DNA from 2 places in the Streptomyces sp. A2-16 genome. Region 1 is predicted to be linked to the other one. Evidence: riboswitches for the same ligand, from Rfam matches in the RefSeq annotation. Region 1 holds a riboswitch; the other holds the start of a gene.

What was found. A riboswitch is a leader RNA that binds a small molecule or an ion and turns the genes downstream of it on or off. The one in region 1 is predicted to bind glycine.
Region 2: linked by a shared signal. The riboswitch ahead of gcvT (glycine cleavage system aminomethyltransferase GcvT) and the one ahead of gcvP (aminomethyl-transferring glycine dehydrogenase) in region 1 are both predicted to bind glycine.

What each region holds. Positions count from the first base shown of each region.
Region 1 is NZ_CP063808.1:6,525,096-6,532,001, forward strand. Features, by position in the region: gene IOD14_RS29305 (APC family permease) at 1-1,436, shown strand, start outside; gene IOD14_RS29310 (TOBE domain-containing protein) at 1,484-1,903, shown strand; gene gcvP (aminomethyl-transferring glycine dehydrogenase) at 1,953-4,838, opposite strand; glycine riboswitch at 5,013-5,108, opposite strand; gene IOD14_RS29320 (PRC-barrel domain-containing protein) at 5,232-5,609, shown strand; gene IOD14_RS29325 (DNA polymerase IV) at 5,687-6,906, opposite strand, start outside.
Region 2 is NZ_CP063808.1:1,766,183-1,773,088, reverse strand. Features, by position in the region: gene IOD14_RS08240 (ABC transporter permease) at 19-1,017, opposite strand; gene IOD14_RS08235 (enhanced serine sensitivity protein SseB C-terminal domain-containing protein) at 1,352-2,146, opposite strand; gene IOD14_RS08230 (enhanced serine sensitivity protein SseB) at 2,286-3,080, opposite strand; gene IOD14_RS08225 (AAA family ATPase) at 3,193-3,861, opposite strand; glycine riboswitch at 4,056-4,152, shown strand; gene gcvT (glycine cleavage system aminomethyltransferase GcvT) at 4,306-5,424, shown strand; gene gcvH (glycine cleavage system protein GcvH) at 5,523-5,900, shown strand; gene glyA (serine hydroxymethyltransferase) at 5,915-6,906, shown strand, end outside.

The DNA of each region.
Region 1 (6,906 bases):
CCCTGCTCGGCGCGGTGTTCCTCAAGGGCTTCCTGGAGGCCGTCGGCGTCGCGGTCGCCCTGGTCGGCGTCTACCTGACCCTCAACGTGGTCGTCGTGATCGTCGGCCTGTGGCACGTCATCACCGCGGGCCATGTCGTCACCGACTGGTCCAACGCCCTGACCGCCGAGCACGGCAACGTCTTCGCCATGGTCGGAGTGGCCCTGCTCGTCTTCCCCAAGCTCGCGCTGGGCCTGTCCGGCTTCGAGACCGGCGTCGCCGTCATGCCGCACGTCAAGGGGGACCCGGGAGACACCGAGGAACGTCCCGCCGGCCGCATCCGCGACACCAAGAAGCTGCTCACCGCTGCCGCCCTGATCATGAGCGTCTTCCTGATCGCCACGAGCTTCATCACCACCCTGCTGATCCCGGAGAAGGACTTCGAGTCCGGCGGCCCGGCCAACGGCCGCGCCCTCGCCTACCTGGCCCACGAATACCTGGGCAATGCCTTCGGCACGGTTTACGACATCTCGACCATCGCCATCCTGTGGTTCGCCGGCGCCTCCGCGATGGCCGGCCTGCTCAACCTGATGCCCCGCTACCTGCCCCGCTACGGCATGGCCCCGCACTGGGCCCGCGCCGTCCGCCCCATGGTCATCGTCTTCACCCTCATCGGCTTCCTGGTCACCTGGATCTTCGACGCCGACGTCGACGCCCAGGGCGGCGCCTATGCCACCGGCGTCCTCGTCCTCATCAGCTCGGCGGCGATCGCGGTGACCATCGCCGCCCGCAAGGCCGGCCAGCGGGGTTGGACGATCGGCTTCGCGGTCATCTCGGCGGTGTTCCTCTACGTCACCGTCGCGAACGTCATCGAACGCCCCGACGGCGTCAAGATCGGCGCTTGCTTCATCGCCGGCATCATCCTCGTCTCCCTCCTCTCGCGCCTGGCCCGCGCCTTCGAGCTGCGCGTGACCAGCGTGACGCTCGACACCATGGCGGAACGTTTCATCCGGGACATGGCCAGCCGCAAGATCCGCTTCATCGCCAACGAGCCCGACCAGCGCGACAAGGCCGAGTACCGGGACAAGATCGAGCAGATCCGCGAGGACAACGACCTCCCCGGCGACGACTTCGTCTTCGTCGAGGTCACGGTCCTGGACCCCTCGGAGTTCGAGGCGGGCCTGACCGTCCGGGGCGAGGTCCTCCACAACCGGTACCGGGTCCTGACCCTGGAGTCCTCCTCCATCCCGAACGCCCTGGCCGCCCTGCTCCTGCACGTCCGCGACACCACGGGCTGCACCCCCCACATCTACTTCGAGTGGACCGAGGGCAGCCCCTTCGCCAACTTCCTGCGCTTCTTCCTCTTCGGCCAGGGCGAGGTCGCCCCGGTCACCCGCGAGGTCCTCCGCGAAGCGGAACCCGACCGCGCCCGCCGTCCCCGCGTCCACACCGGCTGACCTGCACATACCCGACATCAGCCGCATACGGCCCTAGGTTGCTGCCCATGAACCTGAGCATCCGCAACCAGCTCCCCGGCACCGTCACCACCGTCACCCCGGGCGAGGCCATGGCGACGGTCAAGATCCGCCTCGACAGCGGCCAGAACCTCACGGCCGCGATCACTCTCGACGCCGTGGAGGAACTCGCCCTCACCCGGGACACGCCCGTCCGCGCCCTGGTGAAGTCGACGGAGATCTCCCTCGCCACCGCCCCGGTCCGGGGCGTGTCCCTCCGCAACCAGCTCCCGGGCACGGTCACCGCCGTGACCATCGGCGCCGCCATGGCCACCGTGAAGATCGCGATCGAGGGCGGCGAGCTCACCTCCGCGATCACCGCGGACTCCGCGACCGACCTCGCCCTGACCGTCGGCACCCCCGTGGTCGCCCTCGTCAAGTCGACCGAGGTGTCACTGGCGACCGACTGACGCGACACGGAAAAGGGCCCCGCCGAAACGGGGCCCTCATCGCCTCGGGTCAGTCCTCGTACGCGTCCAACGGCGGGCACGAGCACACCAGGTTCCGGTCACCGTACGCCTGGTCGATCCGCCGCACCGGCGGCCAGTACTTGTCCGCGACCGAGACACCGCCCGGGAAGACGGCCTCCTCGCGCGTGTACGCGTGCTCCCACTCCCCACCGAGCGCCCCGGCGGTGTGCGGAGCGTTCCGCAGCGGGTTGTCCTCGGCCGCCCACTCCCCGGTGCCGACCTTCTCGATCTCCCCGCGAATGGCGATCATCGCCTCGCAGAACCGGTCGAGCTCGATCAGGTCCTCGGACTCCGTCGGCTCGATCATCAGCGTCCCGGCCACCGGGAACGACATGGTCGGCGCGTGGAAGCCGTAGTCGATGAGCCGCTTGGCCACGTCGTCGACGCTCACCCCGGTCGCCTTGGTCAGCGGCCGCAGATCGATGATGCACTCGTGCGCGACCAGCCCGCCGGGACCGGTGTAGAGCACGGGGTAGTGGGGCTCCAGCCGCTTGGCGATGTAGTTGGCGGAGAGCACCGCCACCTGCGTGGCCCGCTTGAGGCCCTCGCCGCCCATGAGCCGGACGTACGCCCAGGAGATCGGCAGGATGCCCGCGGAACCCCAGGGCGCGGCCGAGATCGGGCCCACGCCCGTCTCGGGGCCCGCCGCGGGCTGCATCGGATGGTTCGGCAGATACGGCGCCAGGTGCGCCCGCACACCCACCGGCCCGACGCCCGGGCCACCGCCGCCGTGCGGGATGCAGAAGGTCTTGTGCAGGTTCAGGTGCGAGACGTCGCCGCCGAAGTGCCCGGGCTTGGCCAGCCCCACCAGCGCGTTGAGGTTGGCCCCGTCGACGTACACCTGCCCGCCGGCCTCGTGGACCTGCGCGCAGATGTCGGCGACGTGCTCCTCGAACACACCGTGCGTCGAGGGGTACGTGATCATCAGCACGGCGAGCTCGTCCCGGTGCTGCTCGATCTTCGCCCGCAGGTCCTCGACGTCGATCTCGCCGTCCTCGGCGGTCTTCACGACGACGACCTTCATGCCGGCCATCACGGCACTGGCGGCGTTGGTCCCGTGCGCGGACGACGGAATCAGACACACGGTCCGCTGCTCGTCACCGTTCGCCCGGTGGTACCCGCGCACGGCGAGCAGCCCGGCCAGCTCGCCCTGCGACCCGGCGTTCGGCTGAAGCGACACGTTGTCGTACCCGGTGACCTCGGCGAGCCGCTCCTCCAGCTCCCGGATCAGCGTCAGATAGCCCTGCGCCTGCTCGGCGGGCGCGAAGGGGTGCAGCTGCCCGAACTCGGGCCAGGTGACCGGCTCCATCTCCGTGGTCGCGTTGAGCTTCATCGTGCAGGAGCCCAGCGGGATCATGCCGCGGTCGAGCGCGTAGTCGCGGTCGGCGAGCCGGCGCAGGTAGCGCAGCATCGCGGTCTCGGAGCGGTGCTGGTGGAAGACGGGGTGGGTGAGGAAGTCGTCGTCACGCAGCAGTGCGTCCGGCAGCGCCTCCTCGGTGGCCGCGTCCAGCGCCTCGATGTCGGCCTCGACCCCGAACGCGTTCCACACGGCAGCCACCTGGGCCCGCGCGGTGGTCTCGTCGCACGCGAAGGACACGTGGTCGGCGTCGACAAGGTGCAGGTTGACGCCGTTCCGCCGCGCCGCGGAGACGATCTCGGCGGCCTTCGCCGGCACCCGCACGGTCAGCGTGTCGAAGTAGGAGCCGTGCACGACCTCGACCCCACCGGCGCGGAGTCCCGCCGCGAGGAGGTTGGCGTACCGGTGCGTCCGCCGGGCGATGCCCTTGAGCCCCTCGGGCCCGTGGTAGACGGCGTACATGCCGGCCATGACGGCGAGCAGCACCTGCGCGGTGCAGATGTTGCTGGTCGCCTTCTCCCGGCGGATGTGCTGCTCGCGCGTCTGCAGCGCGAGCCGGTAGGCCTTGTTGCCGTCGGCGTCCACGGACACGCCCACGAGCCGCCCTGGCAGGCTCCGCGCGAACTTCTCGTGCACGGCCATGTAACCGGCGTGCGGCCCACCGAACCCCATCGGCACACCGAACCGCTGCGTGGTCCCGACCGCGATGTCCGCCCCGAGCTCACCCGGCGACCTCAGCAAGGTCAGCGCGAGCAGATCGGCGGCGACGGTCACGAGCGCGCCGAGCTCATGAGCCTGGTCGATCAGCGGCTTGATGTCCCGTACGACCCCGGAGGCGCCGGGGTACTGCACGAGCACCCCGTTGATCTCCCGCGAGGCGATGTCGGCCGGGATGCCCTGGCTCAGGTCCGTGACCACGACCTCGACCCCGGTCGGCTCGGCGCGGGTCTCGATCACGGCGATGGTCTGCGGCAGCACGTCGGCGTCGACGAGGAAGAGGCCCTTCTTGTTCTTCCCCATGCGCCGGGACAGGGACATGGCCTCGGCCGCCGCGGTGCCCTCGTCGAGCAGCGAGGCGCCGGAGGTCGGCAGCCCGGTGAGCTCGGCGACCATGGTCTGGAAGTTCAGCAGGGCTTCGAGCCGCCCCTGCGAGATCTCCGGCTGGTACGGCGTGTAGGCCGTGTACCAGGCCGGGTTCTCCATGACGTTGCGCAGGATGACGGGCGGAGTGAAGGTGCCGTAGTACCCGAGCCCGATCATGGAGTCGAGCACCTGGTTCCGGTCGGCCAGCGACCGCAGCTCGGCCAGCACCTCGGCCTCGGTGCGCGCACCGGGCAGTTCCAGCGCATCGGCGTTCTTGATCACATCCGGTACGGCGGCGGCGGTCAGCTCGTCCAGCGAGCCGTAGCCGACCTGCGCGAGCATCTTGGCCCGAGCCTCATGATCAGGGCCGATGTGACGCTGCTCGAAGGGAATCCCCTGTTCGAGCTCGGAGAGCGGAATGCGATGGGCGGTCATTGCGGAGGCCTCCTGGTCTGACACGACCTTCGAGGGATACCCCGGCGCGGGTACCCCGACGGCCTCCCCCTCTGTCATCTCAACCTGAGAGCTTCACCGGCGCCCGAGGGTCGCCGGCTTTCACCGTCGGTGAGAGCGGAAGCCGTCGACACCCGCTCTGCTTTCCAGAGTGACCTCGTCCATGCGGTACGTGAGCCTGAGAGATTCCGGGGAGGATTTGCTCCTTCGGCGCCTCCGATGATGTCTGGAGGACTCTCCCGCACGGGGTCAGCAGCCGCTGGCAAGCCTACCAGCGAGGTCAACGCACGAGTCTTCGAGTGGCCGCACACCCCGATGTGCTCTTTCGTAGTGCTTACGACCGCTTCGGATGAGTTGCGACCAAGTGGAGGGCCCGTGCAGACCGACATCGATCCGCGCAACCTGATCGGCCGCAAGGCGTTCGACCGCAACGGCACCAAGATCGGCACCATCGACGAGGTCTACCTCGACGACGCGACCGGTGTGCCGGAGTGGGCCGCGATACGCACCGGTCTCTTCTCCCGGGACGCCTTCGTCCCCCTCGAGCCGAGCGAACTGGTCGAGGGCACCCTGCACGTCCCCTTCGACCGCGCCCTCATCAAGGACGCCCCCGACTTCGGCGTGGGCCGCCACCTCTCCCCCGACCAGGAACTCCAGCTCTACCACCACTACGGCCTCGACGTAGCAGCCCCACCCCCACTCCCGGACCGAAACTTCGGCAAGCTGGCAGGCACGGAGGACATAGAGGCCTGACCAAGGCCCACGTGAAGTCGTCCTCCTCGAACAGCTCGTACCTCGCGCCCATCAGAACCAACCCGACAACGAAACGGTCATGAGTGCTGCGGGTGGGAACCCAACGCCTCGACCAACGGCAACGGCTCAGCCGGCTCCAGCCGAGGATCGTCGACGGGAAACGTCCGCACCCGCCCCGGCTCGGAGTCCGGCGTCTCGAACCGCACGGTCACCCGCCCCAGCCCGCTCCCCTGCACCCACCCGTGCCCGTACTCGGCATGCCGCACGTCATGCCCGGCCACCCACCGCCGCTCGACCACCACGTCCCGCTCCTCGGCCGGGACGTCATCGCCCACCTCCTCGACCGCGTCGGTCACTCCCTCCCCCGCGGCCTGGGCGAACAGGTCCTCCTGAGTGAAGTCGGCAAGCCCGGAAACCCCCACCCCCAGCAACCGCACACCCCCCGTGGAATCCACCCCCTCCAGCAGCCGCAAGGCGGCCTCCCGCACCACCGCGGGGTCGTCCGTGGGCCCCCGCAACGTCTCGGACCGCGTCAACGTCGAGAAGTCGTACCGTCGCACCTTCAGCACGATCGTCCGCCCCGACAACCCGGCCCCCCGCAACCGCCGCACACACCGGTCCGCCAGCCGCTGCACCTCGAGCCCCACCCGAACCCGGTCATGGATGTCCACGTCGTACGTGTCCTCCACCGACACCGACTTCGTCTCCCGCTCCGCCACCACGGCCCGCTCGTCCCGCGCCAGCGCCATGGCGTACAGCCCGTGCCCGTGCGCCTTCCCGAGCAGCCGTACGAGTTCGTCCTCCCCCGCCTCGACGATCTCGTCGACCGTGTGGATCCCGGCCCGGCGCAGATGGTCCCCGGTCGCCGGCCCCACCCCCGGCAGGGTCCGCACCGACATCGGCCCGAGCATCGCCCGCTCGGTCCCCGGCTCGATCACCACCAGCCCGTCCGGCTTGGCCTGCTCGGAGGCGATCTTCGCGAGCATCTTGGACGCGGCGAGCCCCACCGATCCGGTGAGCCCCGTGACGGCCCGTATGTCGGCCCGCAGCTTCGCCCCGGCCAGCCGCGCCGACGCCTCGTCCCAGGCCGTTCCACCGGCCTCCAGGTCCACGAACGCCTCGTCCAGGCTGAGCGGCTCCACCAGGGGTGAGAGCTCCCGCAGCAGACCCATCACCTGCTCGCTGATCGCCTTGTAGAACCCGAAGCGCGGCACGAGATACGCGGCGTTCGGCGCGAGCCGTCTCGCCTGGCCCATGGGCATCGCCGAGTGCACCCCGAACACCCGGGCCTCGTAGG
Region 2 (6,906 bases), 4.8 Mb from region 1:
TCTCACCGCCGCCGCGGGTCAGCGGCTGCGCGGGTCGAGAGCGTCGCGGAGACCGTCACCGAGCAGATTGAACGCCAGGACGGTCACGAAGATGGCCAGACCAGGCACGATCATGAACTGGGGGTCGACCTGGTAGTAGTCGACCGCCTGGTTGATCATGCCGCCCCAGGACGCCTGCGGAGGCTGGATGCCGACGCCGAGGAAACTGAGGGACGCCTCGAAGAGGATGTTGGTCGGGATGAGCAGCGTCGAGTAGACGATGATCGGGCCGACGAGGTTCGGCAGCAGCTCCCGGAAGAGGATGTAGGGCCCCTTGGCCCCCATCCCCCGCGAGGCGTCGACGAACTCCCGCTCGCGCAGGGCCAGGGTCTGGCCGCGCACGATACGGCCCAGGTAGGGCCAGTTGAAGAAGCCGATGATGAAGATCAGCACGCTGATGTGCAGCGGCAGGCCCTCCAGCCCGAAGGCACCGCCCTGCAGGGTGGCCGAGATGGCGATGGCGAACAGCAGCAGCGGGAACGCCAGGAAGGTGTCCATGAGCCGGCTGATGATCGTGTCGACCCGGCCGCCGTAGTAACCGGCGACCACGCCGAGGACCGCGCCGATCGTGTTGGACAGGATCGTGGCACCGAAGGCCACGACCAGCGAGACCCAGGAGCCCTCGAGGATGCGGGTGGCGATGTCGCGGCCGAACTTCGGCTCCACGCCGAGCGGGTGGTCCCAGCTCATGCCGCCCCAGCCGCCCTTGGGCAGCGAGGTGTTGGGGTCGATCAGATCCTGGTGCAGGGCGTTCGGGTCCAGCCCGAACATGGCCTGGATGGGACGGGAGAGCACCGCGACCAGGATCAGCAGGATGACGATCACACCGCCGGCGACCGCCACCTTGTCCTTCTTGAACCGGGACCAGGCGATCTGCCCCAGGGAACGGCCCTCGATCTGCCCCTTGCCGGCGCCGGCGAGGACAGCCTCCGGCTGCGCCTCGGCCTGCGCCCCGGTGGTCTCGATCGGTGCGGTCACAGTGACCCGACCCCTCTCGCCGGTGGTGACCGGCCTACACCTGCCGTGGATTACGGCTTTGTCGACTTGCTCAGTTCACAGGAACGTCCGATCCTGCGTCTGCCTGGGGAGTCTTCAGCTTCGCTGCGATCACCCGCCAGGCCTGGCGAAGAAAGTATGCGTAACCGTGATGCAGTAAGAGGGATTCCGTTATCCGAACAGCGGGTAACGCCCCCCGGACACATGTCAGTTGGGACAGAACGGCACAATAGGCGACATTCGCGATGATCCGCCGCTATCTACGCGCGAAGAAACGTGGCTGTTACGCAAACGAGCCGAACGGGTGTCATTGCTCTCAGTAACCACCACGGACGGGCGGGTAGCCGTACCCGGCCGCCGGTGCCTGAGCGGGAGATCCGTGGGCCTCACGGTCGTAGAACGGACGGGCACCGGCACGCATCCACAGCGCCACCGGGTCGTACTCGTCGGACATCGCGACCGTCGACACCGGCAGTCCGTCCGGGACCGCGCCGATGGACTGCTGCATCATCGCGCGCACCGAGTCCACCGCCGAGGGGCTGGTGTCGTACACATCCAGGCCGATGGCGAGATACGGCGCCCCGAGCGCCGGCTGCACCCAGGCGCGGCGCAGCGAGCGGACCGCCGGGGTGCGGTGGGCGTTCTGCACGAGCAGGGCGTAGAACTGGGGGATCTCGATGCCGGGTTCCGAGAGCCTGAGCGGCCCCGCGGGCTGACGCTCCAGTCCGGTCGCGATACGGCGCAGATCGAGCCAGGGGATGCCGACGCCGCCGCCGGGGGCGTGCGGGTTGAGCCAGAGGCCGAAGTGGTCGGGGTAGAGGGTGCGGGCCACGTCGATGGCGTCGGCCACTTCGTACGAACGGTTCCAGCCACTGGCGCTCAGCTCCTGGGCCGAGGTCACGCAGGGGGCGTAGCCGTAGCCGTCGACCTCCATGTTTCCGTACTGGGCGTCCGGGGAGCCGGACTGGCCGTGCCACAGGAGCATCCAGATCTGGCCGTTGTTCGGGGTCGCGAGGGCGCGCAGCAATGCCTCGTAGGCGTCGTAGCGCCCGGGGGTCACCTGGCGCAGCATGTGCTCGACCGTGCCGGTCGCGGTGCCGCTGGCGCTCACGTCGTATCGCCCCTTCTTGAAAGTTCCCCGAGTATGAAACCAGCTTAAGCGCCCACGAGCTCGGGACCTGTGCGATGTCGGCGGGTGCGGGTCGGCCGCGACTCCTCGCGCAGTTCCCCGCGGCCCAGGGTGAGTTCGGCTAGCCCTGCGTGTAGAAGGGGCGCACCTGTCCCCGCATCCAGTGGCCCACCGGGTCGTCCGCCACGTCCAGCAGGACCAGGTTGACCGGCCACCGCACCGGGGTCGTGCCGAGGGCCCTGCCCAGGGCGTCCATCGGCAGGGTTCGCAGGTCGCCCTCCCACTGGGAGAGTTCCACGCCCACGAACATCACCGGGTCGGCCGTCTCGATGGCGGCCAGGCAGCGGCGGGCGGTGAGGACCACGCCCGTCGCCGCGAACTCCGCGGCCGCGGTGGCGAGGAAGTCGACCGGGTCGTCCTGCCAGTCGGGCTCGTACAGCTTGACGCGTCCGCCGGTGTTGGGGCCGTCCAGCGGGGTGCGTCCGACCCGGCACAGGTCGGCCACCGCGGCGGGCGGCAGCGGGACGCCGACCACTCCGTCGGGGTTCACGGCGATGCCCACGTGCGGGGGCAGACCGCGGGCGAACTCCACCGCCGGGGCGATGGTGTACGACAGGTGCGAGCCGACGACCTGGCGGAACTGCTCCTCGGAGCTGAAGACCGGGACGAACGCCTGGCCCTGGATCTCCAGAGTGGGCAGGTCAAGGGGGCCGCTGTGCGGACCGCCCCCGTTGGGCAGGGGGATCCAGACGAAGCTGCGGCCGAGCACCTCGATGATCCGGCCGCCCGCCGAGGGCATGCCGAGGGAGGCCGAGAGCACCTCCTCCAGCTCGTTGCCGGGCCATCCGCCGTGCGAAGGGGGGTGGGGGTGCGCCTGTCCTGGAAAGTCCGCGGGAAGATCCGCCGGGAAGTCCATCTGTCTGACCGCCTGCTGTGAACCGCTACTGATGTGGCTGAAGGCTAGCGGGTGCGGCCCATGACCGGCTCGGCCCCGCTCCGCCCCGCTCGGCCCAAGAAGCCCACGCGCCTCAGCCCGTGAACCCGATCCGCCGCAGCACGTCCGCCGCGTCCCGGTCGATCAGCACCGCCGAACCGCAGCCCTGGGGCAGGTCACCGCGCTCCACCGAGCGGATCAGCCGGGAGGCCGCCCCCCGGTGCCGCAGGAAGGCGTACCGCGAGACGCCCCGGCCTCGCTCGCGCTGGCCCTCGAGAGCGGTGTCCGCGGTGACGTCGAGCAGCAGCAGATGCAGGGTGCCGCCCCGGCGCCGGGCCTCGCGGGCCAGCCAGCCCCGCACCCAGGCCTGGGTCCCGCAGTCGTGCACCACGACTCCCTCGCCGGAGCGCAGGGCGCGGCGCAGGCCGGCGTAGTGCGCGAACCGGACCCAGGGGCGGTAGACGGCGTACGGCAGCACACGGGACAGCCGGGCGTCCCAGCGGTCGCGGGTGTCCTGGGAGTCGATCCGGATTCCGCTGACGGCACGCTTCATCAGCGTGGACTTGCCGCTGCCCGGCAGACCGGTGATGACGACGAGGTCCTTGGGGCCGAAGAGCAGGGCGCGCGGACCGTGGCCCGCGCGGTCGCGCAGGTCACGGACGACCGGGCGGGCGCCGCGGGCCTCGACGGCCGGGGCCGCGGGCTGCTCGGGCAGCGCGAGGGCCGAGGTCGCCGCGTACGCCGTGGTCCTGTTCACCGTCATCGTCCTCCTCCGGGGTAAGGGTTCCCCTCCCCACCGAGCGTAAAGAGAAGGTAATGGACGATCTCTCGCGTTTCTGTACTCGTACCGCCACAAGCCGGTTACAAGAAGGAAGGGTCGAGGGGCGGTCGGGTGCGGCCCTGCCGTCGGCGTCCGATGCGTGCAATGATGTCCGCGCCAACTGCATACCGGCCGCTTGAATCCGCGCGGGAGAGTCCTGGGTACGTGTACCCGGGCGCCGAAGGAGCAAGTCCCTCCCTTGAATCTCTCAGGCCCCGTTACCGCGCGGGCGAGGCACATCTGAAAAGCGGGCCGCCCACCCGAGGCGGCCCCACCCAAGGTGCAAGCCATGTCTTCATGGCGAACCTCTCAGGTTCCGATGACAGATGGGGAGGAATACCTCGCCCGTCATACCCATGTCCTGGGATCCTTGGAGACGACCGTCCGATGAGCAGTTCTGAACTCCGTCTCACCGCGCTCGATGCCCTGCATCGCTCCCTCGGTGCGACGATGACCGACTTCGCCGGCTGGGACATGCCCCTGCGGTACGGCTCCGAGCGCGACGAGCACAACGCGGTGCGCACGAGGGCCGGGCTCTTCGACCTCTCCCACATGGGCGAGATCACCGTGACCGGACCGCAGGCCGCCCAGCTGCTGAACTTCGCCCTCGTCGGCAACATCGCCTCCGTCGGCGTGGGCCGCGCCCGCTACACCATGATCTGCCAGGCCGACGGCGGCATCCTGGACGACCTGATCGTCTACCGTCTCGCCGACACCGAGTACATGGTCGTCGCCAACGCCTCCAACGCCCAGGTCGTCCTCGACGCCCTGACCGAGCGCGCGGCCGGCTTCGACGCCGAGGTGCGCGACGACCGGGACGCCTACGCCCTGATCGCCGTACAGGGTCCGGAGTCCCCCGGGATCCTCGCGTCCCTGACCGACGCCGACCTGGACGGGCTGAAGTACTACGCCGGTCTGCCGGGCACGGTCGCCGGGGTGCCCGCGCTGATCGCGCGCACCGGGTACACCGGGGAGGACGGCTTCGAACTCTTCGTGAAGCCGGAGCACGCGGTGGAGCTGTGGCAGGCGCTGACCAAGGCGGGCGAGGGCGTCGGACTCGTCCCCTGCGGACTGTCCTGCCGGGACACCCTGCGCCTGGAGGCGGGCATGCCGCTGTACGGGCACGAGCTCTCGCGGGAGCTGACGCCCTTCGACGCGGGCCTCGGGCGGGTCGTGAAGTTCGAGAAGGAGGGCGACTTCGTGGGCCGCGCGGCCCTGCGTGAGGCCGCGGAGAACGCGAACCACGAGCCGCCGCGCGTCCTCGTCGGCCTGGTCGCCGAGGGGCGTCGCGTGCCGCGTGCCGGGTACGCGGTCGTCGCCGACGGCGAGGTGGTCGGCGAGGTCACCTCCGGCGCCCCCTCGCCCACGCTGGGCAAGCCGATCGCCATGGCGTACGTCGACCCCGCCCACGCCACACCGGGCACGGCCGGTGTCGGTGTGGACATCCGGGGCAGCCACGAGCCGTACGAGGTCGTGGCGCTGCCGTTCTACAAGCGCCAGAAGTAGCCGTCGTAGGTGATGCTGGGCACAGAGTCGCTGCTCACGCACGCCTTCCGCAGTCCCCCATTCACCAGCACTCCCCCGCGTACAGGAGAATTCAGGCCATGAGCAACCCCCAGCAGCTGCGCTACAGCAAGGAGCACGAGTGGCTGTCGGGCGCCGAGGACGGCGTCTCGACGGTCGGCATCACGGAGCACGCGGCCAACGCCCTCGGCGATGTCGTCTTCGTGCAGCTCCCGGAGGTCGGTGACACGGTGACCGCGGGCGAGACCTGCGGCGAGCTGGAGTCGACCAAGTCGGTCAGCGACCTGTACTCCCCCGTCTCCGGTGAGGTCACCGAGGTCAACGAGGACGTCGTCAGCGACCCGGCACTGGTGAACTCCGCCCCCTTCGAGGGCGGCTGGCTGTTCAAGGTACGCGTCTCGGAGGAGCCGGCCGACCTGCTCTCCGCCGACGAGTACACCGCCTTTTCCGCCGGCTGAGGAGTCCGCACCTGATGTCCGCACTGAACACGCCCCTGCACGAGCTCGACCCTGAGATCGCCGCCGCGGTCGACGCCGAGCTGGTCAGGCAGCAGTCAACCCTCGAGATGATCGCCTCGGAGAACTTCGCTCCGCTCGCGGTCATGGAGGCGCAGGGCTCGGTCCTCACCAACAAGTACGCCGAGGGCTACCCGGGCCGCCGCTACTACGGCGGCTGCGAGCACGTCGACGTGGCCGAGCAGATCGCGATCGACCGGCTCAAGGAGCTGTTCGGCGCCGAGTACGCCAATGTGCAGCCCCACTCCGGTGCCTCCGCGAACCAGGCCGCCCTGTTCGCGCTGGCCCAGCCCGGCGACACGATCCTGGGCCTGGACCTCGCGCACGGCGGTCACCTGACCCACGGAATGCGGCTGAACTTCTCCGGCAAGCAGTTCGACGTGGTCGCCTACCACGTGGACCCGGTCACCGGTCTGGTCGACATGGCCGAGCTGGAGAAGCTCGCCAAGGAGCACCGCCCCAAGGTGATCATCGCGGGCTGGTCCGCCTATCCGCGGCAGCTGGACTTCGCGGAGTTCCGCCGGATCGCCGACGAGGTCGAGGCGTACCTGTGGGTCGACATGGCCCACTTCGCCGGTCTCGTGGCCGCGGGGCTGCACCAGAACCCGGTGCCGTACGCCGACGTGGTCACCTCCACCACCCACAAGACGCTGGGCGGCCCGCGCGGCGGCATCATCCTCGCCAGGCAGGAGTTCGCGAAGAAGCTGAACTCCTCCGTCTTCCCGGGCTTCCAGGGCGGTCCCCTGGAGCACGTGATCGCGGCGAAGGCGGTGTCCTTCAAGGTGGCGGCGGGCGAGGAGTTCAAGGAGCGCCAGCGGCGTACGGTGGAGGGTGCGCGCATCCTCGCCGAGCGTCTGACGGCCGACGACGCCCGGGAGGCCGGGGTCGACGTGCTCTCCGGCGGCACCGACGTGCACCTGATCCTCGTCGACCTGCGCGAGTCCGAGCT